3 regions of the Solibacillus sp. FSL R5-0449 genome follow, and region 1 is predicted to be linked to each of the others. Evidence: predicted binding sites of a transcription regulator. Region 1 holds the regulator's gene; each other region holds the start of a gene.

Region 1 (11,102 bases):
CCCAAATGGAAGACGGATTTTATTTAATTGACCAGCATGCAGCCCAGGAGCGGATCAAGTATGAGTATTTCCGGGATAAAGTCGGAGAAGTGAATGCAAACGAACGTCAGACACTCCTTATGCCGTTAACATTCCATTATGCTGCAGATGAAGCATTGCGTCTGATGGAATCGAAGGAAGCACTAGAAGAAGTAGGAGTTTTCTTGGAAGAATTCGGGCTTTCTTCATTTGTTGTACGGGAATATCCAACATGGTTCCCGAAAGGCGAGGAACAGGAAATTATCGAGGAATTAATCGAACAAGTGTTAAGTGCAAGGAAAACGGATATAAAGAAATTACGGGAAGATGCGGCGATTATGATGAGCTGCAAAAAATCGATTAAAGCGAACCACTATTTAAACAAAGAACAGATGGAAAGGCTGATCAATGATTTACGAAATGCGGACAATCCGTTTACATGTCCGCATGGAAGACCTGTACTCATTCATTTCACGTCTTATGAAGTGGAGAAAATGTTTAAACGCGTAATGTAATTCATACACAAGGGGATGGTTTTATGGAGCAAAGGTCATTTTTTGTCACCATGTCAGACGGGCATGAGATTTTCGTCCGTACGTATGCACCGAGTAAAAAGCGTATTGGACATATTCATATTTTGCACGGGATGTCGGAACATAGCGGGCGTTATGAAAATTTCGCTGAAAAGCTTTGTGACGAAGGATACTTTGTAACTGCTCATGATCATCGGGGACATGGTTTTACAGCGCAAAAAAACGGCATGTTCGGTTATTTCGGACCTGAAAAGGGTTTTGAACGTGTTGTAGAGGATGTTGTAGAAGTGCTCTCCTATTTAAAGAAAGAAACAACAGAGCAGCCTATTTTATTCGCTCACAGTATGGGCTCGTTCATAGCCCGCCGTTTTATTCAACAATATAGCGATAAAATTGAACGGTTGATTTTATCGGGAACGGGATCGCCGACATTGCTTCATAAGGCAGGACATATTATCGCGAAGCAGCTGGTAAATATGCAGGGGGCACAAATACAGAGTGATCTTATGAATGATCTTAGTTTCAGCAGTTTTAATCGAAAAATTAAGAATGCGAAAACAAACTTCGACTGGCTTACTACCGATGAAGAAGAGGTACAAAAATATATTGCCGATCCATTTTGCGGTGTAATCCCGACGAATCAATTTTTCGTTGATTTAACGGGAGGCATGCTGAAGATGGAAGATGAACAGGCTAATGCGCGTATCCGGTCTGACTTAAAAATACTCGTGGCAAACGGGACATACGATCCGATTGCAGGTCCTGAAGCAGAAGGAGCGTTTCGAGTCGGAAAACTGTTTGCACAGGCAGGTGTAGAGCATGTGAAGGTGCATATATTTGAGGGGATGCGCCATGAGATCCTTAATGAAAAAAAGAAGGAAATAGTAAAAGAAATAATTGTACGGTGGTTAAAAGATGAATAATAAAATCGATGTCGTGGCCATTATCGGTCCTACAGCATCCGGAAAAACAGCGCTAAGTATCCGCTTGGCAAAAGAGATTGACGGTGAAATTATAAACGGGGATTCCATGCAGATCTATCGCCATATGGATATCGGAACGGCCAAAATTACCGAAGCCGAAATGGAAGGTGTGCCGCATCACTTACTCGATATTAAAGAACCGACGGAAGGATTTTCCGTTGCGGAATATCAGCAGCTTGTTCGCGGTAAAATTGAAGAGATCCAAGCCCGAGGAAAAATGCCGATCATTGTCGGAGGAACGGGGCTATACGTACAATCTGTCCTGTATGATTTTCAGTTTGCCAAACAGGAAGTGGATGAAGCAGCACGCGAAAACTATTATAAAGAACTTGAAGAACTAGGTCCTGAAGCGATGCATGCAAAACTCGTGCAATTGGACCCGGCTGCTGCCGCATCCATCCATCCGAATAATACAAGACGTGTTATTCGGGCACTGGAAATGGTAGAACTGGGAGGAGTTTCTCGAGCGGAAGAGCAATTCAACCGGGGAGATATTCCGTTATATAACCATTTTATTATCGGGTTGGATATGGATCGTGAAAAGTTATATGAAAGAATTAACTTACGTGTGGATCTGATGATGGAAGCAGGTCTTGTTGAAGAAGTACGGGCATTATATGATGCGGGAATACGTGATGTTCAGGCGATTAAAGCAATCGGCTATAAAGAATTGTACGCGCATTTCGATGGACTTATTTCACTTGATGAAGCAGTGGAGCAGATTAAACAAAACTCCAGACGCTATGCGAAGCGCCAGCTTACCTATTTCCGAAACAAAATGGATATTGCGTGGATCGGAAATGATTGGAATAAAATAAAAAGTTTGTTTGAAACTCATTAAAAATAAAGGGAAATTTTGTCCGCATAACGAATAGGTAACTATTGCATGTATTTTATGGTAAGGGAGATTGAACAACGATGAAATCGATTAATTTGCAAGATACTTTTTTAAACAATTTACGTAAAAATAATGTTTTTGTAACGGTATTTTTGTTAAACGGCTTCCAATTAAAAGGACTTATAAAATCATATGATAATTTTACCGTACTATTGGAATCGGAAGGCAAACAGCAGCTTATCTATAAGCATGCAATTTCTACTTTTGTCCCGTCCAAAAATGTAGCATTATCGGAAGAAGAGTAACGCCACAGCCAAACTTGTAGCGAATTTTGGTTTGATTGATTATAATGACTAAGACGCTATAAGTATTGGAGGATTTTTGATGAAAACGATGACAACAGATGAACTGATCAACTTACTCGATGCAAATGAAGATTTAAATGTAATCGATGTTCGTGAAGATTTTGAAGTGGAACACGGAATGATTCCAGGTGCTGTACATATTCCACTTGGCTCAATCCCTGAACGTACTAATGAACTGGACAATTCAAAATCCTATATTGTCGTATGTAAAGGCGGCGTACGCAGTGCGAATGCATGCGAATATCTGGCAGAGCAAGGTTTTGATGTAACGAATTTAGATGGCGGAATGATGGCCTATGATGGAGAATTAGAATTTAAATAATTTTCAAGAGAAAGGGAGTGTCGGTTGATTCGACACTCCCTAAATTTATGCTACTTTGTATAATGAATTTTTTTCGATGGCAGGCTCCAGCCTTTTGTATAGGAATATATGCGCAAAATAGTAATGATAACAAATAATATATATAAAAACAGATCGGCCGAAAAAATTTTAAGGCCGATTAAAAATCCTGCACTGGCCGCCCATACCCCATAAATTTCGTGCCGTAATATAATAGGTCTTCTGCCGGCAAGCAAATCTCGAACAACCCCTCCTCCGGCACCTGTCAACACTGCTGCAACAATGACAGCCACAATCGGTAAATCCTGATGTACCGCATGCATGGCCCCTTGAATGGCGAAGGCGGATAGGCCGATTGCATCGGTCACATTTCCCCAACGATTCCAATGTTTAATTAGATGATGCGGAATTAAAAAGAAAATCGTAATTGCCAAAAGAGCAATTTGAAACAAAAACTCCTGGTTCCATAATGTCGATACCGGAAGACCAATCAAAATATTTCGAATGGCACCACCCCCAAAAGCTGTGACAATCCCTAATATGTACACCCCAAATAAATCGTACTCTTCTTCCATTGCCACAATGGCCCCGGAAACGGCAAAGGCAATTGTTCCGATCAAACTAAATACTTCCCAAGCCATAAACATCTCTCCCTTAATGTCCTTTCGACCATGACAATAGCAGTTTTTCAAACATTCGTCAAAACTATTTTTTTTCATGTATAATGGATACAGTTTGAACAGAATGGAGTAGTAAAAATGGCATTTCAATCAATATTAACAGCTGAAACATTAACACTTGCAGCAAAAGTGGAAGAAAAAGTCCGCACTTATCATCAGGAAGTGGATGAACGTGCGTTTTATAATCAGCAAAAGGTACTGGCAGCTTTTCGTGAAAATCAAGTAAGTGACTTTCATCTGCATCCTTCAACAGGATATGGCTATGATGATGAAGGCCGTGATAATTTAGAGCGTGTCTATGCGCAAACTTTCGGGGCAGAGGCAGCGATTGTACGTCCCCAAATTATTTCTGGGACACATGCAATTACATTAAGTTTATTTGGTGTATTGCGTCCTGGTGATGAATTGGTCTATATTACAGGCAAGCCATATGACACACTTCAGTCGATCGTTGACGGGGGCGAAAAAGATACAGGTTCTTTAAAGGACTATAAAATCGGCTATTCCCATGTAGATTTAATCGATAACAAGGAAATTGATTGGGAAGGTGTAAAACAGGCAGTAAACGAAAACACGAAAATGATTGCGATTCAGCGTTCAAAGGGTTACGCAACGCGTCCATCATTTACGGTCGAACAAATTGCTGAAATGGTTGTAAAAATACGGGTGATCGCACCGGACGCTGTGATTTTTGTCGATAACTGCTATGGTGAATTTGTAGAGTTGCTTGAGCCGACAGAAGTTGGGGTAGACTTGATGGCTGGTTCATTAATCAAAAATCCGGGTGGGGGCTTTGCTAAAATTGGCGGATACATTGCAGGTCGCGCGGATTTAGTGGAAAAATGTGCCTATCGTATGACATCACCGGGAATCGGTGCAGAAGCAGGGGCTTCGTTAAATACGTTGGCAGATTTTTACCAGGGCTTCTTCATGGCACCACATATCGTAGCACAAAGTTTAAAGGGTGCAATTTTTACATCGGCAATGCTTGAAGAAATCGGTATGACGACATCGCCGCATTACACTGATGTCCGTACAGATCTTATTCAATCGGTCTCATTCCAAACGGCGGAACAAATGGTAGCATTTTGTCGAGAAATCCAAGCTGCTTCACCTATTAACGCCCACTTTGCGCCTGAGCCTGCCTATATGCCGGGTTATGAAGATGATGTCATTATGGCGGCAGGTACGTTTGTCCAAGGTTCAAGTATCGAATTAACAGCAGACGGTCCAATTCGACCGCCATTTACAGCATTCATCCAAGGTGGCTTAACATATGAACATGTAAAATATGCCATTTGTACTGCGGTCCAAAAACTTAAATAATATATTAGGAATCGTCCTTTCATTGGACGATTTTTTATTGTGCATAAAATTCGCTTTATTCTGTCAACTATTTGCTCATTTACAAAATTAATGTGAGTTTTTCTGACATACATTTGACATTGTTAATAACAAGTCGTAATATAACTTTAAGGGAGGTGAATTAAATTGAGTAGTGAAATTCGACGTTCAATGCCACTATTATCGATAAGTATCGTCATGCAATTAACGGATCTGACAGCAAGACAAATCCGTTATTATGAAGAGCATGATTTAATTCAGCCGCACCGGACAGAAGGAAATCGACGCATGTTTTCTTTAAATGATGTCGATACTTTACTGGAAATCAAAGATATGCTTGAACAGGGCATTAATATGGCAGGGATCAAAAAAGTTTTTGCTTTGAAAAATGACCCTGCAGCTCAAAAAGCAAATAATGATATTTCAGATTCGGAATTACGCAAAATTTTACGTGAAGAAATGCGTCAGGCACAACGCATGCAAAAAACATCGTTACGCCAAGGGGATTTATCGCGCTTTTATCAATAGCGCGTAAATTATAAAAGATCGAGTAAAATCGGTACTGAACAAATTTAGGAGTGTGGAATTTAGTGGGCAAATATACAAAAGACGATATTAAACGTCTAGTAGAAGAAGAACAAGTAAAATTCATCCGTTTACAGTTTACAGATATTTTAGGAACAATAAAAAACGTAGAAATTCCTGTGAGCCAACTAGATAAAGCATTGGACAATAAAATGATGTTTGATGGTTCATCAATCGAAGGTTTTGTGCGTATTGAAGAATCAGATATGTACTTATATCCGGATTATGATTCATTCATGGTCTTCCCATGGACAGCTGAAAAAGGGAAAGTAGCACGTTTCATCTGTGATATTTACAACCCGGACGGCACACCATTTGCTGGCGATCCACGTAACAACCTGAAACGTGTATTAAAGGAAATGAAAGAGCTAGGATTCACGGATTTCAACTTAGGGCCAGAACCGGAGTTTTTCTTATTTAAACTGGACGCTAAAGGCGAACCAAGCTTGGAAGTAAATGACCACGGCGGTTATTTCGACTTGGCACCGACAGATTTAGGTGAAAACTGCCGTCGCGATATCGTATTGGAACTAGAGGAAATGGGCTTTGAAATTGAAGCATCTCACCATGAGGTAGCACCAGGACAACATGAAATTGACTTTAAATATGCGGATGCAATTACAGCTTGTGATAATATCCAAACATTTAAATTAGTTGTTAAAACAATTGCACGTAAACACGGTTTACATGCAACATTCATGCCAAAACCTTTATTCGGTGAAGCCGGATCAGGAATGCACTTCAACGTTTCATTGTTTAATGGAAAAGAAAATGCCTTCTTTGATGAATCTACTGAATTGGGTCTATCTGAAACAGCGATGCAATTCATGGCAGGTATACTTGACCATGTTCAAGGTTTTACGGCAATTACAAACCCGACAGTAAACTCTTATAAACGTTTAGTACCAGGTTATGAAGCACCATGTTACGTAGCATGGTCTGCACAAAACCGTTCACCATTAATCCGTATCCCTTCTTCTCGCGGCATTTCAACACGTGTAGAAGTTCGTTCGGTCGATCCATCAGCAAATCCATATTTGGCGATGGCTGTAATTTTAGAGGCTGGTCTTGAAGGAATTCGCAAAAAATCAACACCACCACCAGCAATCAACCGCAACATTTATGTGATGAGTGAAGAAGAGCGTAAAGCAAACGGCATCGATAACTTGCCTGCAGCTTTAGACGACGCTTTAAACTTACTTGCAAAAGATGAAGTTGTTCAACGAGCATTAGGCAACCACATCTATGCTAACTTTAAAGAAGCGAAAGAAATTGAGTTCGACATGTACCGTTCAACTGTCCATCAGTGGGAACGCGACCAATATATGAAAATGTACTAAGAAGAAAGCGCTGGAGCAAAAACTCCGGCGCTTTTTTGCGTAGTATGATGTTGAGGTCTGTTTCACATAATGAATGACAAAGAAACCGGCAATAACATGCCGGTTCTAAACTTTTTTATTTATTGCCGTTTTGGAATTTGTTCTTACCAAATTGTCCCGATGCTTGTTGTTTTTTAGCTTCGGCCTGCTGGTTTTGCTGTTTCACTTGGTTAACATCTGTTTCCATGCCGAACTCAGCGCCCATTGAAGAAAGCTTCTTCTGTAAACCGCTGTTTGCGAACAAACCGGAAGCTTGTTGCTTTTTGGCTTCAGCCTGCTGGTTTTGCTGCTTCACTTTGTTTACGTTAGTCTCCATCCCGAATTCAGCATTCAAGGAACTTGATTGCTTTTGTAAAGCGCTGTTAGCAAATAAACCAGAAGATTGTTGCTTTTTAGCTTCAGCTTTTTGGTTTTGCTGCTTTACTTGATTAACGTCCGTTTCCATACCGAATTCGACGTTTTTATTATTGATGTTGTTTTTATTTTTTGACATCAATATCACCTCCTGAAATTATTCTGTTCAGAGGTTGTTTTATTATGCGGTTAAATAATTTGCCAATTTTTAAAAAGGAGATTGAATCTTGCCTATTGGTGCTGTATATATTAACCAAATACTGTTTAAAATAGAATAGGAATCAACTGTACTGATTATTGAGAAGAACGTTATGTATGACGGACGATTACATCATATAATAGTAAGTGACAAATAATTTTACTAATGTAAGAGGAGGAAATTATGGAACTCGATACAATGATGCAAGAGTTAGAGGCTCTTGGAAAAGAACGTACGAAAAAGATCTATATGTCCAATGGAGCAAAGGAGCCGTTGTTCGGTGTAACGATCGGCTCAATGAAACCGTTCGTAAAACAAATAAAAATAGATCAGGACCTGGCTGAAAAACTCTATGCCACAGGCAACTATGATGCAATGTATTTTGCAGGTATCATTGCAGATCCGAAAGCGATGACTGAGGAAGATTATGAACGCTGGATAAAGCAGGCCTATTTCTATATGATTTCTGATTATGTAGTTGCCGTAACATTGGCGGAATCCGATATTGCGCAAGAAGTAAGCGATAAATGGATTGGCAGTGGTGAAGATCTGAAAATGTCGGCGGGTTGGCATTGTTACTGCTGGCTGTTAGGCAATCGTAAAGACGAGGAATTTTCAAAGGAAAAGTTAATGGGTATGCTTGTGTATGTAAAACAAAATATCCATAAGGCACCTCAACGCACTCAAGTGGCGATGAACAATTTTGTCATGACGGTTGGTGTTTCATTTAAACCTTTACATGAAGAAGCCATGCAAATTGCAAACGAAATCGGTCCAATTGAAACGAAACGTGAAGGGAAAAAACCGGGTCTGCTCCATGCTTATGCGGAAATTGAAAAGCAGGTGGAAAAAGGGCGGATCGGTTTTAAACGCAAATATGTACGTTGTTAATTGTAAAGAGTTATACCTTGTTTTTTCACAATAAAATTGTATAAACTAAAATCAGAAAATTTCAAGGAGGCTTATTACATGAAAAAAAGTATTGCTATCGATATGGACCAGGTGCTAGCTGACTTTTATTCGAAATTACGTGTTACATATAACGAAAATTTCGGAACAAATTTTACAGATGAAGAGTTTCTTCGGACAACTCAGCGTGATTTGCCTCGAGAAGATGCGAAAAAATTGTTTGCTTTATTAAATGAGCCGGACTATTTCAGGGATTTAAAAGTGTTGGATGAAGACGCAATTGAAGTTATTCAAGATCTGCAGGAGCATTATGAAATTTTTATTGCGACAGCTGCTATGGATGTACCGGGATCATTTACAGCGAAATACGAGTGGTTAATGGAGCATTTACCTTTTATTAAAACACAGAATATTGTATTTTGCGGTAATAAGGCGGTTATACATACCGATTATTTAATTGATGACAGTCCGCGTCAGCTAACGGCATTCAACGGAACGGGGATTTTATATTCGATGCCGTACAATCGCTCAGAAGAAGGCTTTATGCGTGTCCATAACTGGAAAGAAATAAAAGAATACTTTATAAAACAAATGGAAATTGTTTGAAAATCAAAGGGTTGCGAAGATGCAATCCTTTTTTATTTTTGTAGTCATTTAGTATAACGAAATAGTATAATTTAAATTATTGGAATTATCTATAAATTTTAAGGAGATAGAAATAATGAAACCGATGATTGGATTAACAATGTATGATTTTGACAAGAAATTGGATATTAACAATGCGTATTTGACTTCAATTGAACAGGCGGGAGGTATTCCCATCTGTATTCCGAATGCTACAGAAGAAAACGTGGATGCATTATTAAATATAATCGATGGCCTTGTTTTAATCGGGGGAGCCGATATCGACCCATTGCTGTTTAATGAAGAACCGCACCGCCATATTGGAAGTGTTGTAAGAAAACGAGATGACAGCGATCTTTTATTAATGAATGAGGCCTATAAAAGACAAATGCCTATTCTAGGAATTTGCCGCGGACAACAGATTATGAATGTAGCATTTGGGGGGACGATTATTCAGGATATCCCATCCCAAGTGGAGAATACAATTTTACATAAACAACCTTCAAAGCGCGGGGAATTGGCACATACGGTTGAAGTAAAGACATCCAAATTCAAAGAAATTTTTAAAGAGGACTCATTCCGTGTCAATACCTTTCACCATCAATCGGTCGGAAAGCTTGGGGAAGGGCTCGTCATTTCGGCTGTTGCGAAAGACGGGATCATAGAAGGGATAGAACATGCATCACATCCGTATTGTGTCGCGGTACAATGGCATCCGGAAGAGTTGGCTCCAATTGGAGACGTTTATGCACAGCGCTTATTTAATGGCTTTGTAGAAGCATGCAATAAATAATGGAAAGCTCAGTCGTCAACGGCTGGGCTTTTTAGTTTGAAAATAAAAAACTTGCCGATTCTATTAGAATGGCAAGTTTATAATTAATGGATATTTCGATAGAGGCCGACTACTTTACCTAAAATAGAAACCTGGTTGACAATGATCGGTTCCATTGAGCTATTCTCAGGCTGTAGACGGAAATGAGTTTTTTCTTTGTAAAAGCGCTTGACTGTCGCTTCATCGTCTTCCGTCATAGCTACAACAATCTCTCCATTGTTCGCAGTCGACGTTTTTTTAACGATGACATAATCCCCATTTAAAATACCGGCTTCAATCATGGATTCTCCCATAATTTCAAGCATAAACAATTCCTCTTCCGGTGAGCCGTAAGCATCAGGTAACGGGAAATATTCCTGAATATCCTCGATTGCAGAAATAGGCAGACCAGCTGTAACTTTACCGATTAACGGAACATGAATGACGCCTTGTTTCGCGATGTTCATCTCTTCCTGGTCCAATATTTCAATGGCACGCGGCTTAGTAGGATCACGGCGGATAAGCCCTTTACTTTCTAAACGAGCTAAATGCCCGTGGACAGTTGAACTGGAAGCTAAACCGACTGCTTCTCCAATTTCGCGAACTGATGGCGGATAGCCTTTAGCACGAACTTCCTCTTTTATAAAAGTTAGAATAGCTTGCTGCCGTTTTGAAATTTTTTGTGTCAACTAACTCACCTCTTTATCATGCTATTTTTCTTAAGGTAAGTATAGCAGTATGCGAACATGAATGCAAACATAAGTTCGAAAAAACGGTTGACAAAAACATATGTTCGTATTATTATGAGAACAAACATTCCGAACATACATTCGAAAGAGGGTTTTTCTAATGAAAAAAGGTAAATTAAATGGCTTCACATCAATGTTTCTACTATTCTCTGTACTCATGATGGTTTTATTCATGATGCAGGATGATAAAATTGAATTATACGAACACGTAAGCATAGAACATGGTGATACTTTATGGTCGTTGGCAGAACAATATCGTGGTAAAATGGCTAAGCATGATTGGATCAATGAAGTAAAAAAGGAAAATGGAATGCTGGATGAAAAAGTTGTTTTAGGACAAGTATTGGTTGTACCTGTAGAAAAAAATTCACAATACATTGCTCAGCTGAAT
Region 2 (11,102 bases), 1.7 Mb from region 1:
AACGAACCGCGATATCACCTGTATATAGCCAACCATTAGAAAATGCTTCCGCTGTACGTTCATCTTTATAATATTCTGCCGCAATCCATGGACCACGCAGACGCAGCTCGCCCATTGTTTCGCCATCCCAAGGTACTTCACCGTTTTCATTGACGATGCTTGACTCTATCCCCGGAACCGTTAAACCTTGCATCGCGCGTGTTTCGATTTTTTCATCCAATGACCAGTCATCCATATGTGACATATCACGTGACATTGAAACAATCGGTGAAGTTTCCGTCATGCCGTATGCCACAATATAATTGACGCCCATTTCTTCATATTTTTTAATAAGCCCTTTTGGTGAAGCAGACCCTCCACAGAAAATAGCTTGTAATGTCGATAAATTACGTGCTCTTTTTTCCTGCTCCTGCAATGCGCCAAGCCAGATTGTCGGGACACCCGCGGTTTTCGTTACATTGTATTGCTCAATGAAATCCAATATTAATGACGGTGTAAACTGAGAGCCGATCAATACTTGCGTCGCCCCTACATTCACTGCTGCAAACGGCATCCCCCAAGCGTTGACATGGAACATCGGAACAATCGGTAAAATTGTGTCACGTTCTGAAATTGCCATCGTATCCACCATTGAAATCGACATGGAATGCAGTACGAGCGAACGATGTGTATACACGACCCCTTTTGGATTTCCTGTTGTTGCGCTTGTATAGCACATGCTTGCCGGCGCATTTTCATCCAAATCTTCCGGGAACGCAAAGTTTTCATCTGCTTCTTCCAGCAATGCCTCGTATGACAGTACATTCGGCAAAGTCGTTTCCGGCAGCTCCCCATCCGCCATAATGATGTAATGTTCAATTGTTTTCAGCTCCGACTGCACTTCTTCAATGAGCGGCACTAAATCTTCATCTATTAAAATTATTTTATCTTCCGCATGATTAATAATGTACGCAATATGTTCCGGTGACAGGCGGATATTAACCATATGCAAAATTGCACCTGTACATGGAACCGCAAAATATGCTTCTAAATGGCGGTGCTGATTCCAGGCAAACGACGCAATCTTGTCGCCGCGCTCCATGCCCAGCTTGGTTAATGCGTGCGCCAGCTTTCTTGTGCGTTTCACCCATTGCCCGTATGTAAGGCGATGAACCTTTTCCTCACTTGTACGTGAAATAATTTCTTTGTGTGCATAATACGTTTCTGCACGCTTAATCATATCTGTTAGAACGAGTGGTGTTTGCATCATCATTATATATTTCCCCCTTTTATGAGACGTTATCTTTTACCGGCAATCCCCATTACTGATAAAACGCCTCCTAATTTCTCCCACAACATCATTCTAATATAATATACTGAAAAATGAAAATATTTTGTCAATAATGCAGCAATTTCTTTTTTCTGCGGAAAATGGAAATTACTGAATTTCGCTTTTCATAAAGGCTATCCGCAGGCAGCCCTATAAAATAAAAAAGCGAGTGAACTGCTTGCCAACAGTTTCACTCGCTTCTATAAGTTAAATTGCGTTTTGCGCTAATCGTACTTTTAGTTTTTCCAGCATATCGACCGTCATTTTTTCCAGATCGTAGCTTGCTTTAAAGCCCCATTCCTTAATCGCTGCTGATGAGTCGATTGCATTTGGCCAGCTGTCGGCAATTGCCTGACGAATTGGGTCCACATCATAATCCATTGTGAAGCCAGGAATATGCTTTTTAATTTCGGCTGCGATTTGAGACGGCTCAAAGCTCATCGCCGAAATATTAAATGCATTGCGATGCATAAGCTTTGCCGGGTCTGCTTCCATTAAATCAACAATGGCCTGCAGTGCATCCGGCATATACATCATATCCATATACGTACCTTCTGCAATATACGATGTGTAGCGTCCTTCCGCAATTGCTTTATAATAAATATCTACCGCATAGTCCGTCGTTCCTCCACCAGGTGGCGTCACATAAGAAATCAACCCCGGGAAACGGACACCGCGTGTATCCAGTCCGTAACGTGTGTAGTAGTAGTCGCATAATAATTCGCCTGCTACTTTATTGACACCGTACATCGTTGTTGGGCGCTGCAGTGTATCTTGTGGTGTATTGTCCTTTGGCGTAGAAGGACCGAACGCGCCGATTGAACTTGGCGTGAAAAACTGCATATCCAGTTCACGTGCCACTTCAAGTGCATTCATTAAACCGCCCATATTTAAATTCCAGGCGAATACCGGATTTTTTTCTGCTGTTGCCGAGAGTAATGCAGCCATGTGTATCATCGTGTCTGCACCAAAATCATGGGCAAGTGTGTGCATGCGTTTCCCATCTGTTACATCCAATACTTCAAATGGACCTTCATGCTGATCAATTTTTCGAATATCTGTTGCCAATACATTATCTGTGCCATACGTATGGCGTAATTTCTCTACTAATTCCGAACCAATTTGACCTAAAGCACCGGTCACCATAATTTTCTTCAAGCTGAAGCCTCCCTATCCTTTAAAAGACAGTTTTTCAGCCTGTTACCGCTGAATATACCGTCTATTATTTCTCATCTATTAAAACAAATGTCCTTGTGGAAAATACATAGAGCCATCCACAAAACTTGATGTTCAAACATTTTCATGAAATTTATTATAGGGTGTTCTTTTGTAAAAAACAATACGTTAAAAATATTCTTTTTGAGCAATACATTTGTACGTGTGAAATATTCGAATAGAAAAATTGCTTCTATTAGGGTGGTTCTCGTTATAAGATTGAGAGAAATTAATTTCTCTTTCTAAAATGGGGTTGATTTCCATTCCGGGTCGGACGCTTTCCGCGGGCACGGCTCGAGCCTGTAGTCTCTCGCTCGCGCTATTCCCGCTGGAGTCGCCTCCCCTCCATTCCAATCAACTTGCTTAATATCTGGTTTTATCGTTTCTATTTTTTATTGGACAATTGGAAAGTCTACTCATCCAATAGCGCTTCATAAATATGGTGGAACTGAATTTTTTCGCTGTTTGTCAGTTTTACGTATTGTTCGTGGATGTTGATTTTTTGAATTGCCCCGGAAACTGTATAGTGGCCTGTTTGCTCCCATACTTTTAGTTGGATCGGGCAATGCTCTGTGTAGGCTCTCTGCAGATTGATGTTAATTTGTTCTAACTGGGCTTCGTCGAGTTGGGGTTGGGTAACAAGTGCGTCCTCTTCTTGCCATTCACGCAATAGTTTGACATGCTCCGGCAGCATCATTGCGTTCCATTTAATTGTTCCTCTATCCTTGTTCATCGCCTTCACTCCTTATTGTTTATGCCCGCCTACTAATTTAGCCCGTGTCAGTGCAGTACCTGCTTCCGTATAGGAAACAGCACGCAATATCGCTGTTGTACCGTATTTCGTACGTAAACGGTCCATCGTTTCTCCGAGCTTGCGGTTGCGCCAACGCATTTCATCGAACAGGCTGAGCTGCATCGAATATTCGCTTTCAATATTGCTTAATGTAATCGTAATTTTGCGTGCCGGTCGTTCGGCATAAAATTCGTCAAGCAGCTGCTTGCACACTTCGAAAATTTTCAATGTATCGTTTGTCGGCTCATCGATTGTGCGTGAACGATGAAATCCACCCCCGAAGGCATCTTTACTGTAGCTAAGCCCTAATGAAATCGTCCGTCCGATTTTTTTCGCTTCCCGCGCCCGCCTCGCCACGTCTTCACACATTTCCAGCAATACGACTAAAATTTCCTTTCGACTGCGATAATCGCGCATCAGCATCTGCCCCTTGCCGAAGCTGATTTGTCCTTGCATAATCGGCGCACCGACTGTCGAGTGATCGATTCCCCACGCATGGTAATACAGCTGATTGCCGAGAACGCCGAAGCGCTTTTCTAGTAACGCTAAATCGGCATGCGCCAAATCATAGACCGAGTAAATGCCCATATGATTCAGCGTTCTTTCCGTACGGCTGCCGATTCCCCACATCGTGGATAGCGGCATAATCGGCCACAGTTTTTCCGGTACATCATTATATGTCCATTTTGCAAATCCCGTCTTTTTTGCTTCGATATCGAGCGCCAATTTTGCCATCAGCATATTTGGGCCGAAACCGACTGCACATGGAATTTCAAATTGGTTGTAAACGAGCTGCTGAATGTATTTTGCCGTTTCTTCAGGCGGTCCCCATAATTTTTCGGTTCCGGTTAAATCGATAAAACTTTCGTCGACGCTATATACATGAATGGCCTCTTTTGGAACGAATTCGTTGAACAGACGTGTAATTTCCATTGATATGCGTATAAAAAATGACATCCGCGGCTCAAAAAGACGAATATCCGGATGTGGCGGGATTTCGTACAATCGCGAACCTGTGCGAATATTAAAGCGCTTTTTCATCGGAGGGGATGCTGCAAGTACAACACTTCCCTTTTGCTGAAAATTTCCGACAATCGCAATCGGGACTTCCATTACATTTAAATTTTCAACCGACGCAATACAGCTTGCATAAAAACTGCGCATATCAATACAAATAATCGAACGTTCCGGCGCATTTTCATACATAAAGCTCATCTCCTTGTATCGAACATTTGTTCTTATATTAAAATGAGACGTGTGAGATGGCAAGTGGAAAGTAGTGGTTGTTTTGGTTCTGGAGAGATTTTTTTATGTATCAGTGAGTTAATTTGCTGCTAAATGCAAAAAAAGCGCACCGGCATTCATCCAGTACGCTTTAAAATTTATTCTTTTATTACTTTTTCATAGAGACCCGGACGGCGATCTTCATATACAGGGATGCGGCCGCGCACTTCATCAACTGTTGAAAAATCAACGTCAATAATCGCCAGCTCCTCATCTTCTGCGCCTGTCCAAAGCACTTCACCCCATGGCCCGATAATCATTGACTGACCATTGAAATTTTCCACTTTACGGGCAATACGATTTACCGCAACGACGAAGCACTGGTTTTCAATTGCTCGCGCCTGCAGTAATATTTTCCAGTGGTCAATACGTGGTGTTGGCCATTGTGCAGGTACGAACAGTACCTTAGCGCCATCCAACGCGTGGGAACGCAGCCATTCCGGGAAGCGAATATCATAGCAAATCGCTCCGCCTGCTTCAAGTTCGCCTAATGCGAAACGGTTCATGTCACTGCCGGATTCCAAATACAAATGCTCATTCATTAAGCGGAATAAATGCACTTTACTGTACTCGCCAACTAACTCCCCATCACGACTGTACGTGTACATCGTATTGTAAAACTTATCATCACGCTTCACCGATACCGATCCACCTACAATATGTACCGCCAATTCTTTTGAAAGCCTGCTTAAAAATGCTTTCGTACGTTCCCCATTTTCGTCCGCCAGCTCTTCCAGTTTTTCAAGCGCATAGCCTGTATTCCACATTTCCGGTAATACAACGATTTCCGCGCCGCCTGCTACCGCTTCTCGAATAAACTTCTCCGCGCGTTCATAGTTTTCATCAACCTTGCCAAAACCAACATTCAATTGAATACAACCAATTTTCATAACTGCCACCGCCTTAAATATTCCGTGCGAATCTATTTTCGCATATTCGTACTCATTGTAACATCTCATTATAAGTTGTCAAAATCTTCACTTTACTTAAGTGAAGTTTTAGACTAACATTAACCTTACTATTTTTCAGAGGTGATAAAGAATGATTGAATTCTCGAAAAAGCTGCAGCAGTTACCTCAACAGTTTTTCGCAGCACTTGTAAACAAAGTAAATGAAGCGCTAGCCCAAGGGCGCGATGTGATTAATTTAGGTCAAGGGAATCCCGATCAGCCAACACCGGCACATATTGTGGAGGCACTGCAAAATGCGGCAAACGATCCGCAAACGCACAAATATTCTCCGTTCCGTGGTATTGCAGAGCTCAAGCAGGCAGCTGCAGACTTTTATAAACGTGAGTATGATATCGACATTGATCCCACTACAGAAGTGGCCATCCTTGGCGGAACGAAAATCGGTTTAGTCGAACTTCCGCTTGGTCTCCTGAATCCGGGTGATTATATGCTCCTTCCTGATCCGGGTTATCCGGATTACTTATCCGGTGTCGCACTTGCGGATGTGAAGTTTGATACGATGCCGCTTCAAGAGGAAAATCACTTTTTGCCGGAATACAAGGCATTGTCCGCAGAAATTAAAAGCCGGGCAAAAATGATGTATTTAAACTATCCGAACAACCCGACTGGCGGTGTCGCAACGCCCGAATTTTTTAAACAGACCGTACAGTTCGCTAAAGAAAATAACATTGCGGTTGCCCATGACTTCGCTTACGGGGCACTCGGCTTTGATGGAGAACGCCCGCCAAGCTTCCTGCAGGCACCCGGTGCAAAAGAAGTCGGCATTGAGCTTTATACATTGTCCAAATCATACAATATGGCAGGCTGGCGCATCGGCTTTGCTGTTGGTAACGCAAAAATGATTGAAGCGATCAATATTATTCAGGACCATCTGTTTTGCAGCCAGTTCCCGGCGATTCAGCATGCTGCAGCAGTAGCACTGAATGAAGAACAATCTTGTGTTGAGGAATTGCGTGCATTATATGAGCGCCGCCGCAATGTGCTCGTTGAAGAAGCTCATAAAATCGGCTGGGAAGTGACCGCTCCGAAAGGTTCATTCTTTGCATGGCTTCCTGTACCTGCACCATATACGAGTGAACTGTTCGCGGACTTTTTACTGGAAAGAGCGGATATTGCCGTTGCAGCCGGCAATGGGTTTGGCGAGTACGGCGAAGGCTATATTCGCGTCGGGCTGCTCGTCGATGAAGAACGTTTGCGCGAAGCAATGCACCGTGTTGCGAAGCTTGGTCTGTTTGCGCAGACGGTTGTGAAATAATAAGGTTTAACAATTTGAATGATGGTCAAAATGAAGACATGCTTCAACTTTGTATAAGAGAATGGCAAATTTATATTCGCCATTCTCCTTACTTTAATAGCCAAATATCTAAGCTTATTCGCCAATTCATTGTAAAAAGCAGTTTGAGAATTGGCTGTGTAAGTATATTCGCCATTTTATTAACGATAATCGCCATTTATTAAATATATTCGCCACTTTCATCCGCATAATCGCCACTTCCCCCAGTTAATAGACACTTCTGTACAGATAATCGCCATTTTGAAATTTATTAAACCATAGAAGGCTCTAAAGTTGAACTTTCACAACAAAACAAAAAAACTCAGCACCATCTAAACAGTGCTGAGCTTAATATCGTTTATTTAATTACTTCTAACTCACGGCCTACTTTTTCGTAAATTGCTAATGCTTCATCAAGCATTTCTTTCGTATGGGCCGCTGTTGGCATATTGCGCACGCGACCTGTTCCTTTTGGTACTGTCGGGAACACGATTGCTTTTGCATACACGCCTTCTTCAAGCAAGCGTTTCGAGAATTGTTGTGTTAGCTTTTCTTCGCCGATAATGCATGGTGTAATCGGTGTTTCCGATTCCCCAATATTAAAGCCAAGTTTTGCTAGGCCGTCTTTTAAATACTGACCGTTTTCCCAAAGCTTGTCATGCAGCTCTGTCGATTCCATAATCATCTCTACCGCGCGTGTAATCGCCGCTACATCCCCTGGTGGTAATGCTGTTGAGAATAAAAACGGACGAGAACGAACTTTTAGCCAGTCGATCAGGTTTTTCTTCCCTGCCACATAACCGCCGACAACACCGATTGCTTTTGACAATGTACCGATTTGGAAGTCGATATCATGTTGCAGACCGAAATGCTTCACTGTTCCGGCACCTTTACCAGTAACGCCTGAACCATGTGCATCATCTACATAAGTGATTAGGTCAAACTCTTTTGCGATTTCAACGATTTCCGGAAGCTTGGCAATATCGCCATCCATCGAGAAAACACCGTCTGTAATGACCATTACTTTATTGTATAGGCCTGATTCTGTTGCATCTTTTGCTTTTGCGCGTAAATCATCCATATCTGCATGGGCAAATGGAATAATTTTCGCTTTAGATAAACGACAGCCGTCGATAATTGAAGCATGGTTTAGTGCATCCGATAAAATCGCATCATTTTTGTCCATAACAGCAGAAATTGCCGCCATATTACAATTGAAGCCTGATTGATAGCTGATTGCTGCTTCTGTCCCTTTAAATTTTGCTAATGTTTCTTCCAGTTTTACGTGTAGATCGAGCGTACCGTTAATTGTACGAACAGCACCTGCACCAACACCGTATGTGGCAATTGTGTCCTGAGCAATCTTTTTCAGCTCATCGTTCGTCGCCAAGCCTAAGTAGTTGTTTGATGACAGGTTTACAAGCTGTTTGCCTCCAACTTTAATAATCGGGCCGTTTGCTCCTTCTACCGGATCGATTTCGTTGTATAAACCTTGTGCTTGTAGTGCCAGTAAGTTTTCATCTAAAAAGGTATTTAATACGTTTGACATGCGCGTTCATCCTTTCGATATCTATTTCCACTATATTTTAGCACAGAGAATGAAAATTTTATGTAAGCGGCTCTCCGATTATTTCCTCAAGCTTTCGTTTAAAGAAAAATAATGACGGCTGAATGACATAACCTGTACCGAGCGCTAAAACAACCGTCCCGAAACCAACAGGACCGCCAAGCAGCCATCCGGCACCTGTCGCAAATACTTCCATTACGAGCCTGCCTGTTTTCACTGAATAGCCTTTACTCGCAATTATCATCATAATTGTATCACGCGGACCTTCACCAAGACTTGCCGCAATATAAAGTGCACAGCCAATGCTCATTACAAAAAAGCCGCCCGTAAAATACGCAAGTTCCAGTGCAAAAATATTGGTCTCTGGCAGGAGCCAGTTGAACAAATCAATAAATGAACCGATGAACAGCATATTTAAAAATGTCGCAAGTTTCGGTATGCGTTTCAAATAAATCGATGTTCCGATAATAATCGTCAGCCCCGTTAAAATAGACCAAGAACCGATCGTCAATCCGATCTGCTTATAAAGACCAATATGGAAAACATCCCATGGAGCTGTTCCGACAACATTTCCTTTAATCGTCATCGTAATTCCAAGCGCCATGATCATCATTCCTACAAAAAAACTTCCCCATTGCCATTTAAATTTCTTCGACACAACAATCCTTCTTTCTATGATGAGACAATCGATGCAAATTGACCGTTCGTTGCCTTTTGTAAATCTTCCGGTGCAAGCTTAATCTGCATCCCGATTTTGCCTGCACTGACAATAATATAATCCAATGCAGTCGCCGCTTCCTCAATAATAGTCGGAAAAAGCTTTTTCATCCCGATCGGTGAGCAGCCCCCGCGAATATAACCCGTTAAGCCAAGAAGCTCCTTAACCGGAAGCATCTCAATTTTCTTTTGCCCTACCACTTTTGCTGCGGCCTTTAAATTCAATTCCGCATCTACGGGAATGACGAAAACAAAATAATTGCCCTTTCCTGCAGTTGCAACCAATGTTTTATAGACATGAAGGGCAGGCTGGCCGATTTTGCCGGCAACGGTCAATCCATCCACTGCTTCCCCATCGTTGATCGTATACTCAAAGATTTCATGTGCAATTTTTTTCTGCTCAATTAAACGAACTGCATTTGTTTTTGCTTGCTTCTTCGCCAAAAAGACCACTCCATAATTTCAACTTTGGAAATAGTATACCATTGAATGATCTGGTGCGTGAATGATGGGAAAGTTGGAACTAATTATAAAAAACCACCTAAAACGTAGCTTTGACTCCGTTCTAAGTGGTAAAAAATAATCGGTATTTTAATTGCTCAAAGATGGTCTTTTTAAAATCAAAGCGGAAATAATATATCCTGCTACTATAGCTACCCCGAAAGTTACAAGTGACCCGAGCATTTCTAGTTTTACCGTCATTAAAAATACAATGGCAACCGCCAGTGCTGTCATTGTAATGACAGAAATCCACAGTAAACGGTCCTGCACAGTTTTAACTAATGTAGCAGATGGAGTACTAGCCGTTTCTGCATCGGCAGCTTTTAAAATATTTTTTAAACGGCGCAGGTTAATAGCTGGTCCCATGAACGTCATTACAATCAGTGCCGCTAATGAAAGATTGATCCAAGCCGCGTGCCAGCCCCAAGTAGTAATCACCAAATATAATGCCGGCAGGAAAATAATGATGACACTAAATGGCAATAGTCCATCAACTTTAACGGCCAATGCTGCCCAAACACGCAGCGTTTCTGTTTTCTTTGAGTATAGCATCGCAATCATTGCAGTAATCGTTAACCCGACTGCTATAAACATCATAACTGTACCTATAATATGTAGAAAAAGCATAATACTATAAAGCATTTTTTATCTCCTTTAGTCTGATATAAGTTTAACGTACATATTATACAATGATATGTTATATTATGGTAAAATAATATATACTTTTACTCTAAAAATAGTTAAAATAAAAAACCCACTCGTTTTGAGTGGGTTTTTAGTCATGCAATTTGAGAGAAAAACGATTCATTTACTGAACGGTAACCGTTATTCACCATTGCAATATGCGCACTGTATTTTTGTGCAGCTATATTGAATGAACGCTGGAATAACCGCTTTTCCAACTCTTGACCAAACACTGTTTGCTCGTCTGGATTACGTGTAAAGTCTTGTTGGAATTTTTCCGGTATTGTAAATGAAAGATTTTCATTAAATAACGAGCTTGCTTCCTCGGATTGTACTTGCTCATTATGTTCATCTTGAGTGTTTGCCGGCATTTGCGGGATTGAGGTTGATATATTCGCTGCTGTAAGTAAATCTTGAGATGAAGGGACAGCTGATGCTACACGCACATTGTCCAATATTGGTGTTTGTTTATACGTGATGTCATTTACCACTGCAAGATTTTCAGCCTGATCGGCATTGTCCTGTGTCAGTAAATCTTTTTCTGTTTTACCGGAAAGGAGGTTTTCCAGCACTTTTAGCAGTGGATTTTTACTTGGATCCGTGTATTGCGCATGCTTTTTATATGCGTCACCCGCCTCTTTGCGAAGCTGGGAACGTTTTCTTTCATCTAACTCTGAACTAACGCCTCGTACCAAGCTATTTATCTTCATCTTCTTCACCCCTTTTGTAAAAGTTACATTAATTTTTTATTAATATACCAACATATATCGTATTTATATAGAAAATAT
Region 3 (11,102 bases), 510 kb from region 1:
CTGATTTCCATATATTTCACCTCTACTGTCATTATGCAGGAAATAAAAAAAACTTACAAAGCTCGCGTTCTGAAATTTTGACTACAAAAAAAGACTGAAAGGAAACCCCTTCAGTCAATTAGTTAAAATCCTTTAATTTTCGGTTCAGTACCGGCTTTAATCCGTTTAATATTTTCACGGTGACGGTAAAAAATGAAGCCAGCCAATACGACAACTAAAATGAATAACGCATATTCACCCGTTATCATCCAATGACCGATGACATAAATCACCGCTGCAGCGGACACAATCATAGATGATAAGCTGACCATTTTTGTTAGTTTTAAAGCGATGACAAATACAATGATTAAAATTATAAATAACGGTAAATTATAGCCTAAAATAACGCCACCGCTCGTAGCAACCGCCTTTCCTCCACGGAAACTGGCGAAAATCGGGAACATATGGCCCGCAGCTGCGATGACACCCAAGATTAAAGGATGGACCGTGCTGTCTGCGAAAAACGGCAATAACGGAAGCAATACCGCAGCCGTCCCTTTTAATATATCAATTAGCAATACGGCGATGCCCGACTTTTTGCCCAATACTCGAAATGTATTGGTCGTGCCTAAATTGCCGCTGCCCTGTTGTCGAATATCCGTTTTGTAAAAAATTTTGCCAATCCATAAAGCTGATGGAATGGAACCGATTAAATAAGCACAAATAATAATTAACGCGTTGATCAAGTGTTGTGCTCCTTTCGAATTCAGAATTATCAGTTGGTACTAATAGTATGTATTGAATATTTTACAATGTTTTTTAATAGAAGGAAAGAGGTATTATTTTTTCGCCTATGTAAAAAACAGGGAAAAAGTTACATTTTATTGTTTGCTGCTAAAGGATATGCTTTTAAACGTTCGTTATTGGTGATACAATTAATCTTTGCAAAGCCTAAATCAGTACCTTTAAACATTGACATCATGCATATTTGAGCGTACGATTAGGTAGTAAATAGAACGGTTGTTTGTATTTTTGGAGGGGATTACATTTGGTAAAAAACCAAACCGGTATTTCGTATAATGAAGATGCCATTCAAGTATTAGAAGGTTTAGAAGCCGTACGCAAAAGACCAGGGATGTATATTGGTTCTACAGATAGTCGAGGTCTTCACCACTTAGTGTATGAAATTGTAGACAATGCAGTGGATGAAGCGCTTGCTGGATTTGGACATCATATCATCGTGAAGATTCATGAAGATAACAGTATTAGCGTGCGTGACCATGGTCGTGGTATGCCAACAGGTATGCATAAAATGGGCAAACCAACCCCGGAAATTATTTTCACCGTCCTTCATGCAGGCGGAAAGTTTGGACAAGGCGGCTATAAAACAAGTGGTGGTTTACATGGTGTAGGTTCATCCGTTGTAAATGCCTTATCAACATTTTTGGAAGTAACGATTTATCGTGACGGCCAAATTTACCGCCAGCGTTTTGAACAAGGCGGGAAGCCGGCTACATCGCTTGATATGATCGGGAAAACGAAGGAAACAGGAACACTTGTACATTTCCTGCCGGATCCATCGATTTTTTCTGTCGTTAAATATAATTATGATACTTTGGCAGAGCGCTTACGCGAATCTGCGTTTTTATTAAAAGGTTTAAAAATCGAACTGATCGATGAGCGCGGAGAAGGGAAGCATGAAATTTTCCATTATGAAAGCGGTATTGAGGCGTTCGTTACATACTTGAACGAAGAAAAAGATGTATTGCATCCAGTCAAATATGTAGAAGGCATCATTCAGGAAATTGAAGTGGAGTTCGCGCTGCAATTTAACGACGGCTATTCCGAAACAATTTTGTCATTCGTTAACAATGTCCGTACACGTGATGGCGGTACGCATGAAACAGGTGCTAAAACAGCTTTGACACGTGTGTTCAATGAATACGCACGCAAAATCGGACTGCTGAAAGAAAAAGATAAAAACCTGGAAGGCACGGATATCCGTGAAGGCCTGACAGCAATTGTTTCTGTCCGTATTCCTGAAAATCTGCTGCAATTTGAAGGGCAGACAAAAGGGAAGCTTGGTACATCCGAAGCACGCTCTGCCGTTGATACCGTTGTTTCAGAACAGTTAATGTATGTCCTAGAAGAAAACGCCGAGCTATCGGCTTCTTTAGTGCGAAAAGCCATTCGTGCCCAACAAGTGCGTGAAGCTGCACGTAAAGCACGTGATGATGCCCGTAACGGGAAAAAGAAAAAATCAAGTACGCTTCTGTCCGGTAAGCTGACACCTGCACAGTCGAAAAATGCTTCGAGAAATGAATTGTACCTAGTAGAGGGTGACTCTGCTGGCGGTTCGGCAAAACAAGGCCGTGACCGTACATTCCAGGCGATTTTGCCATTGCGCGGTAAAGTCATCAATACCGAAAAGGCTAAGCTGCAGGACATTATGAAAAACGAAGAAATCGCGACGATCATCCATACGATCGGTGCCGGTGTCGGAGCTGATTTCTCAGTGGAGGATGCCGCTTACGATAAAGTTGTCATCATGACCGATGCCGATACAGATGGTGCCCATATTCAAGTACTATTGCTGACATTCTTCTACCGGTATATGCGCCCGCTTATCGAAGCAGGGAAAGTGTATATCGCGTTACCGCCTCTTTATAAAGTTTCAAAAGGTTCGGGTAAAAAGCAGGAGCTGATCTATGCCTGGACTGAACAGGAGCTGAGTGCCGCAACGAAGAAAATCGGCAAAGGCTATATTATTCAGCGCTATAAAGGGTTAGGCGAGATGAATGCCGACCAGCTTTGGGATACAACGATGAATCCGGAAACACGTACATTAATCCGTGTGAAAATTGAAGATGGAGCACGTGCAGAACGTCGTATTACAACATTGATGGGCGATAAAGTAGAGCCCCGTCGTAAATGGATTGAATCAAACGTCAACTTCGGCATGGAAGAGGATGCAAGCATTTTAGAAAATGAATTCATCCAGCATGAGGAGGTTAACGAATAATGAGTTTTGTAGAAAAATTTCAAGATTTGCCATTAGAAGAAGTAATGGGTGACCGTTTTGGTCGCTATTCCAAATATATTATTCAAGACCGTGCATTACCGGATACACGTGACGGGCTAAAACCTGTACAACGTCGTATATTATATGCGATGTTCCATGAAGGTAATACTTTTGACAAGCCGTTCCGTAAATCGGCAAAAACTGTCGGTAATGTAATCGGTAACTACCATCCGCACGGTGACAGCTCGGTATATGATGCGATGGTCCGTATGAGTCAGGACTGGAAAAGCCGTCATATGCTGATCGAAATGCACGGTAACAACGGTTCTGTCGATGGGGACCCGCCAGCAGCAATGCGTTACACGGAAGCACGTCTTTCGGCGATTGCCTCAGAATTGTTACGTGATATTAATAAAAATACAGTTGAATTCGTTCCGAACTTCGATGATCAGGATATGGAACCGACTGTATTGCCATCTCGCTTCCCAAATCTATTAGTTAACGGCGCAACAGGGATTTCGGCTGGTTATGCGACGGATATTCCGCCACATAACCTGCAGGAAGCACTTGATGCGGTTTTAATGCGTCTGGACAACAAAAACTGTACAGTCGATGAACTGATGACCGTTATTAAAGGGCCCGATTTTCCAACGGGCGGGATTATTCAAGGGATTGACGGCATTAAAAAAGCGTACGAAACTGGAAAAGGGAAAATCATTGTCCGTTCACGTACTGAAATTGAGCAGTTAAAAGGCAATAAAGAACAGATTATTATTTCCGAAATCCCGTTTGAAGTAAATAAGGCCAACATGATCCGTAAAATGGACGAGCTCCGTGTAAATGACCGACGTTTAGACGGCATTTCCGAAATTCGTGATGAATCGGACCGTGACGGTTTACGAATTGTTGTCGAACTGAAAAAAGACGTGCCGGCACAAGGGATTTTAAATTTCCTATTAAAATCAACGGATTTGCAAGTTTCATATAACTTCAATATGATTGCGATTCATAACCGTCGTCCAATGATGATGACATTGCCGCTCATGTTGGATGCGTACATTGATCACCAGAAGGAAATTGTGCGACGCAGATCCCAATATGACTTAACAAAAGCAGAAGATCGCTTACATATCGTTGAAGGTCTTATGAAAGCCTTATCCATTTTGGATGAAGTAATTGAAACAATCCGTGCATCGAAGGATAAACGCGATGCGAAAAATAACATTATGGAGAAATTCGGCTTTACGGAAGAACAGGCAGAAGCAATCGTCAGCCTTCAGCTTTACCGTTTAACAAATACCGATATTACCCAGCTTCAAAAAGAGCAGGATGAGCTCCAACAGCTTGTTGTGAAATTGAAAGCCATTTTAGAGGACGAAAAGAAATTGATCCGTGTTATTAAATCGGAATTGAACGATATTAAAAAACGTTTCTCATCACCTCGTCTTTCAACAATTGAAGCAGAAATCGAAGAGATTAAAGTAACGCGTGATGTATTGGTACCAAGTGAAGAAGTTGTTGTAACTGTGACTAAAGACGGCTATGTAAAACGGACAAGTCTCCGTTCACACAATGCATCCAACGGCAAGGACTTTGCGATGAAAGATTCCGATTACTTGCTGTATGAAGCCCACTTGAATACGCAGCATCACTTACTGCTGTTCACGAGCAAAGGGCATTATATTTACCAGCCGGTTCATGAATTGCCGGATATTCGCTGGAAAGATCTCGGACAGCATATTTCGAGTATTGTCCCGATCGACTCAAACGAGGAAATCATCGAAGTCATCGGAATTGATACGTTCGAGAAACCGGATCTGTATGTATTTACCGCTACAAGAGAAGGTCAAATTAAGCGTTCGGCACTTGCTGATTATATTGTTACGCGTTATTCGAAACCGATTAAGACAATGAATTTAAAAGGCGATGACGAAATGATTTTTGCGCGTCTCGTTACGGATAAAGAAGAAGTATTGCTTTCGACAAACACAAGCTATACAATTCGATTCCCTATGGAAGATCTTCCGGTAACAGGAGTAAAAACAGCTGGCGTTAAAGGAATCATTGTTAAAGAGGGCGAGTATCTTGCGGCGGTGGCTATCTTAAATCCGGAGCAGGAACAAGAACTCGTTATCGTTACACAGCGCGGTGCCGTTAAGCGTATGCTGTTATCCGAACTTGAACTTGGCAACCGTGCAAAACGCGGTGTCGTTATTTTAAAAGAGTTAAAATCGAACCCGCACCGTATTTACACAATTTTAGTTGTGAACTTTAGAAATACATTTACAATCGAGACTGAAAAAGGCATACAGGAAACGATCTCAGTAACATCCTTAACGAGAGCAGACCGCTATTCAAACGGATCACTACGAATTGATATAGATGGCGATGGGGCAATCTGCCGCGCCTATGTTGAAAAGACAGAGTAAGGATTCATGTATATTAGCCGAAAACAAAACATATGATAAAAGTAATTCATTGACATGAAAGGCATACTTTCATACAATGAAGTTAGTAAGATTCATGCGTGATGGATCTACAGTAGTACAAAGCGGTTGGGTGGCCCCCAATCGCTTTTTTATTTGCTCATTATTGGTGGAAATTAAAAACACCACCTAGATGGCGAGTCTAAGTGGTGAAAATAAATTTTTTACAACATCATTCGGAAAAAACGATAAATGGTATCGACAAGACGGAAAAGATCTGTCGCATAACGAAAAATGGCGAGTTTTTCCTTACGCTTTTTTTCCGAAACAGCCTTAGCCTTTTCTTTGCGTGATGGATAAGACACAGTAGTACACCTCCTTTACAAAAGGAGTCAGCTGGATGCTGCTTTTCTATTGTACCATGAAATATTAAGGAGAATATTCCTGTTTTTACTAGAAAAACAGCCAAGAAAAAGCGTCAAAATCCGGCAAGAAATTCTCCGGATTTTGACGCTTTTTTATTCGTGAGCGTTTTGACAAAAGACCATTTTTGTTCAGGCGGCAAAAGGATATTATTTTGTTTGACCGCACCGATTAGAAATCCTGTGTAATCTTTTTCGACGATAAACTGGTAAATATCCTGCTGTTCAGCATTCGTTCCGGTAAACTGGACGACATGCTCGCCATTTTGCGCAGTAAAGTACTCCCAGTAGGTCAATTCATAATGGCCATCAAATACATCCGCAATGTGCAACGCTTCGTTAAAAGGCCATTGCTGCGCTTTTACATAATCGATATAAGGGGAGTCCGTTTCATTTTCTTTCCCGTTTAGTACAAAGCCGACAATACAGCCCATCACTACAACACAAATGAATACACGGATATGTTGTCCAAGCGTCATCGCATCACTCCTCAATATAGGATAGGGGAGATTATAAAAACTAGGAAGTTATAAAAAATCAGCCTCTAACAATGTTAGAAGCTGACTTGTTTTTCCTCAACTCGTCAAAGTAAGGAAGAGTATGATTAGTGAGAAATGTCTTGTACAGAAATACCAGTTTGCGCTTTTACTTCAACTTCGCGGTATTTCAGATCATTTCTTTCTTTAGAAATCAATGTACCGATAAATCCGCCTAAGAAACCAAGTGGTACAGAAATTAATGCAGGGTTCGTTAACATAATTAACGGTTCACCAACAAAGATTGCTTTACCTTCAACCGGATTCCATACGTTCGGAGAAACGGCAACTAAGATTAATGCAGAGATTAAACCTGTTAACATCGCTGTAACAGCACCTGATGTGTTGAAACGTTTCCAGTAAATTGTGTAGATGATTACCGGTAAGTTCGCTGAGGCCGCGATACAGAATGCTAACGATACTAAGAATGCTACGTTTAATGTTTGAGCACCTAAAGCTAACAGTATCGAAACAACTGAGATAATGATTGAACCGATACGAGCTGCTTTAACCGCTTCTTGTTCCGTAACTTTACCTTTTTTAATAATCTGTCCGTAAATATCATGAGATAGGGCAGATGCACCAGAAAGTACTAAACCTGCTACTACCGCTAAGATTGTCGCGAATGCTACCGCACACACGAATGAGAACAGAATGTCGCCACCAAGCGCTTGTGCTAATAGTGGGGCAGCCATGTTACCTGCCGGGTTCGCTGCTACGATTTCGTCTTTACCAACGAATGCTGCAGCACCGAAACCTAGGAAAATTGTTAATACATAGAAGATACCAACAATCCAAGTAGCCCAAATTACTGAAGAACGAGCTGTCTGTGCGTCTTTTACTGTGAAGAAACGCATCAGGATATGCGGAAGACCCGCTGTACCAAGTACTAACGCAAGCAGCATTGAAATTGTATCAATACCATTTGTATAACGTAAACCTGGATTTAAATAAGCTGCACCATGTTCAGTTTCAGTTGTCATTTGCGTAAACATTTGTGCAATCGAGAAGTCGAATTTTGCTAATACTAAGAATGAAATAATGACAGTACCTAACATTAAAAGACATGCTTTAATGATCTGTACCCAAGATGTTGCCGTCATACCACCGAATAATACGTAAATTGTCATCATGACACCAACTAGAAGAACCGCCATCCAGTATTCAATACCTAACAGTAATTGAATTAGGGCACCAGCACCTACAAGCTGAGCGATCATGTAGAACAATACAATGGTAATTGTAGATAATGCTGCTGTACCACGAACTTTTGCTTTATCGAAACGAGCTGTAATCATGTCGGCTAATGTGAATCGGCCTAAGTTACGTAATGGCTCTGCTACGATATATAAAACTACTAAATAGGCTACAAGGTAACCGATCGAGAAGAAGAAGCCATCGAATCCGAATAAGGCAATCGAACCGGCGATACCTAAGAATGATGCTGCTGATAAGTAGTCACCTGCAATTGCCAGCCCGTTTTGCCAGCCTGTTAAACCGCCGCCAGCTGTGTAGAAATCCGACGCACTTGATGTACGTTTAGAAGCCCACCAAGTAATGACTAACGTTAACCCTACGATTGCTACGAAGAAGAAAATCGCTGTAAAACTCATTTGCTTTTACCTCCTTCATATTCCGCAATAATCTCTTTTGCCTCTGCGTCATATTTATTAGCACGTGCTACATAGAAGTGAGCTAATCCCCAAGTCATTACGAACAACCCTGCCGAATAAAGCCATACCCATGTAATATCACCAATCGCTTTTTGATGTAAGATTTCTGTAAACGAAGTTAAGATTGGTAGTAACATATAAAGTACTAAAAAGATTGCGGTAATCGACCATAAAAATGAATTCTTTTTCCGCGCCAGTTGCCTGAAAGATTGCTGCGATGCAATTCTCTCATAATCAATAATTGGCTTTTGATTATTCCCCATAAACATTCCCCCATTTTGTGATAATTATTACTGCTTAATGTACGTAAAATTCTGCTTTTAGGATTTTACATTTTCATTCTATTTTAGCTGTAACAAAATTGCAACACTTTTTAAATAAATTATGTGGAAAAATTTTTTGAAAAAATAAGTTTAATAGAGAAAAAATAATACATTAAGAGGAGAATATTAAATTGTTATATTTTGGATAATCGATGGAAAGGTAGTATTTACATGGGTTTGAAGGGGTCAAAACGTTAAATAATTACAAAAAATCAGAAAATTAATTATAAGAAAATATTATTCAATTCTATAAGTAAAAGTAATATTTAAAAAATGATTTATTTTACAAAAAAATAAATTCAGTATATTCGAAAAGTTATATTCATGTATAAAATGGTATAAAAAAGCAAAAAACTGCTCGGAAATAGCAAATATTTTCGAGACAGTTTTTATTTATTAAAATCTATTGTTCTAATTTACTTTCTTCTAATAATTAATGGGAAACATCCTGCACAGAAATACCTGTATGTGCTTTAACGCGGATCTCTTTATAAACACGTTCTGCCTCTGCTTGTTCCACCTTATGCGCCGTTAATATTGAGCCCAGGTAACCTGCAAAGAAGCTTAAAGGAATGGTAATGATGGCAGGTACCGCTAAATTCACAATTGGTTCGCCTACGAAAATGGCATTTCCTGTAGGACTCCAAATATTCGGACCAAGCGCACCTAATACTAGACAAGACACTAAGCCTGTTACCATTGCAGCAACCGCGCCGTTTGCATTGAATTTCTTCCAATAGATCGTATAAAGGATAACCGGTAAGTTTGCCGATGCTCCGATACAAAATGCAAACGATACGAGGAAGGAAACATTTAGGCTTTGCGCAAACAGTGCTAAAAGGATCGAAACAACCGCAATCGAAATTGAACCGATTCTTGCAGCTAATACTTGTTGCTTTTCTGTTAGTTTACCGTCTTTCAGGATTTCACCATAAATATCATGGGAAATGGCTGATGCACCTGTTAATACTAAACCGGATACAACCGCTAATATAGTAGCAAATGCCACCGCACAAATGAATGACAGTAATATATTGCCGCCTAAAAACTCAGCCAACAGTGGGGCAGCCGTATTACCCGCAGCATTTTCCGCGATGATTTTGTCAAACCCGACGAAATGCATCGCACCAAAGCCTAAGAAGATTGTCAGCGAGAAGAAGATCGCTGTAATCCACGTTGTCCATGAAATCGATGCACGTGCCGTCTTCGCATCTTTTACTGTAAAGAATCGCATTAGAATATGTGGTAAACCTGATGTGCCAAGCACTAACGCAAGCATCATCGAAACCGAATCGATCGTAGATGTGTACTTCATCCCAGGCACTAAATATTGGTCCCCGTAATTTGTGCTGACCGTATCAAACATTTTCACCAAATTGAAATCAAACTTCGAGAATACTAAAAACGCTAGTAATGTCGTACCGAACAATAATAGGCCTGCTTTAATAATCTGTACCCAGCTCGTTGCCGTCATTCCACCGAACAGTACGTACGTCGTCATCATGACTCCTACTATTAATACAGCCATCCAATACTCAATACCGAATAAAAGTTTAATTAGTGCACCGGCACCAACCAATTGGGCAATCATATATAAAATGACGATAATGATCGTACCAGTTGCTGCTACACCGCGAATTCGTTTTTCATTAAAACGCGCAGTCAGCATATCTGCCAATGTATAGCGTCCTAAATTACGCATCGGTTCCGCTATTATATATAGTAGAACTAAATTGGCTACGACATATCCGACAGAGAAGAAGAACCCGTCAAAGCCTGTTAATGCAATCGCACCCGAAACGCCGAGGAATGCGGCTGCGGATAAGTAGTCACCGGCAATGGCAAATCCGTTTTGCCAACCTTTTAACCCACCACCAGCAGTGTAGAAATCACTTGCAGAAGATGTTCTTCTAGCAGCAATATATGTAACAATAAGTGTTAACCCTACGATCCCTATAAAGAAGCCAGCTGAAACAAGATTCATCGCTATGCACCCGCCTTTTCATATTCTTGTAAAACCGCAGCGGCCGCTTTATCGAATTTAGCTGCCATTTTTACGTAAAGTGTACATAAAACAATTGTCATAATGAAAAGGGCAAGCGAGTAGACCCATACCCAAGTAATACTGCCGACTGCCTTCTGTTGTAAAACAGGTGTGAATGCAAGCACCGGCAGTAAGATGTAAAATGTCAAAAATGTTATAGTTATTCCGAATAAAAATGTGTTTTTCTTCTTTACAAACTGATTGAATGTTTCCATGCGATCGATTTTATCAAAGTTAATGCCATCGCGTTTCGCTGAGATTTTGTCCCCTAATTGACTCAACGGAATTCCCCCTTAAGAAAAATTATTCTGTTTTAAACGGCAAATTACTATTTGAATCCGTTAATAGTACTCATTGTAAGAGGGGATACAATATAATGCAATAATAATTTTTCCGAAAAATTTGAATGTTTAAAATGCGAATGAAGCAGAATTATCAAGTTTTAAGGAGATATATTTGGAGAAGTTCTGTTTGAAATTGGTATAGAATTATTATTTACGGAAAGGGAAGTAATGAAAAACATATTTTAGCTAGAAATTAAATTACATAAAGCACAATATTATATTCCGAAACTTAAAATATCGGTAATTTCAGCTGAATTTGAGTTATTCAGCACATTGTACTATAACACAAAATAACTAGTAAAAATCTGATATACTAATAATGAGAAATTTTTT

What was found. Region 1 encodes LexA, which represses DNA repair genes until DNA is damaged. Its sites were predicted from a motif close to CGAACATATGTTCG; they were not measured.
Region 2: a site for LexA is predicted at 4,543-4,556, ahead of MKY27_RS02375 (UV damage repair protein UvrX). Genes of this name have one in related genera too.
Region 3: a site for LexA is predicted at 993-1,006, ahead of parE (DNA topoisomerase IV subunit B). Genes of this name have one in related genera too.

Annotation. Positions count from the first base shown of each region.
Region 1 covers NZ_CP150239.1:2,176,970-2,188,071, reverse strand. Annotated here, with positions in the region: gene mutL (DNA mismatch repair endonuclease MutL) at 1-533, shown strand, start outside; gene MKY27_RS10945 (alpha/beta fold hydrolase) at 557-1,474, shown strand; gene miaA (tRNA (adenosine(37)-N6)-dimethylallyltransferase MiaA) at 1,467-2,375, shown strand; gene hfq (RNA chaperone Hfq) at 2,453-2,677, shown strand; gene MKY27_RS10930 (rhodanese-like domain-containing protein) at 2,757-3,059, shown strand; gene MKY27_RS10925 (trimeric intracellular cation channel family protein) at 3,110-3,718, opposite strand; gene MKY27_RS10920 (methionine gamma-lyase family protein) at 3,836-5,083, shown strand; gene MKY27_RS10915 (MerR family transcriptional regulator) at 5,249-5,629, shown strand; gene glnA (type I glutamate--ammonia ligase) at 5,692-7,026, shown strand; gene MKY27_RS10905 (gamma-type small acid-soluble spore protein) at 7,142-7,558, opposite strand; gene MKY27_RS10900 (DNA alkylation repair protein) at 7,802-8,509, shown strand; gene MKY27_RS10895 (5'-3'-deoxyribonucleotidase) at 8,588-9,133, shown strand; gene MKY27_RS10890 (gamma-glutamyl-gamma-aminobutyrate hydrolase family protein) at 9,249-9,944, shown strand; gene lexA (transcriptional repressor LexA) at 10,028-10,651, opposite strand; gene MKY27_RS10880 (LysM peptidoglycan-binding domain-containing protein) at 10,812-11,102, shown strand, end outside.
Region 2 covers NZ_CP150239.1:467,789-478,890, reverse strand. Annotated here, with positions in the region: gene MKY27_RS02390 (long-chain fatty acid--CoA ligase) at 1-1,249, opposite strand, end outside; gene MKY27_RS02385 (L-threonine 3-dehydrogenase) at 1,517-2,467, opposite strand; gene MKY27_RS02380 (YolD-like family protein) at 2,937-3,257, opposite strand; gene MKY27_RS02375 (UV damage repair protein UvrX) at 3,270-4,523, opposite strand; gene MKY27_RS02370 (carbon-nitrogen family hydrolase) at 4,700-5,491, opposite strand; gene MKY27_RS02365 (pyridoxal phosphate-dependent aminotransferase) at 5,646-6,827, shown strand; gene MKY27_RS02360 (glycine C-acetyltransferase) at 7,204-8,394, opposite strand; gene MKY27_RS02355 (YitT family protein) at 8,453-9,070, opposite strand; gene ybaK (Cys-tRNA(Pro) deacylase) at 9,085-9,573, opposite strand; gene MKY27_RS02345 (hypothetical protein) at 9,721-10,272, opposite strand; gene MKY27_RS02340 (hypothetical protein) at 10,410-11,024, opposite strand.
Region 3 covers NZ_CP150239.1:1,667,048-1,678,149, forward strand. Annotated here, with positions in the region: gene MKY27_RS08115 (HesB/YadR/YfhF family protein) at 1-11, opposite strand, end outside; gene plsY (glycerol-3-phosphate 1-O-acyltransferase PlsY) at 123-725, opposite strand; gene parE (DNA topoisomerase IV subunit B) at 1,028-3,001, shown strand; gene parC (DNA topoisomerase IV subunit A) at 3,001-5,430, shown strand; gene MKY27_RS08135 (hypothetical protein) at 5,652-5,792, opposite strand; gene MKY27_RS08140 (hypothetical protein) at 5,906-6,328, opposite strand; gene MKY27_RS08145 (sodium/solute symporter) at 6,454-7,998, opposite strand; gene MKY27_RS08150 (DUF485 domain-containing protein) at 7,995-8,321, opposite strand; gene MKY27_RS08155 (cation acetate symporter) at 8,815-10,365, opposite strand; gene MKY27_RS08160 (DUF485 domain-containing protein) at 10,368-10,706, opposite strand.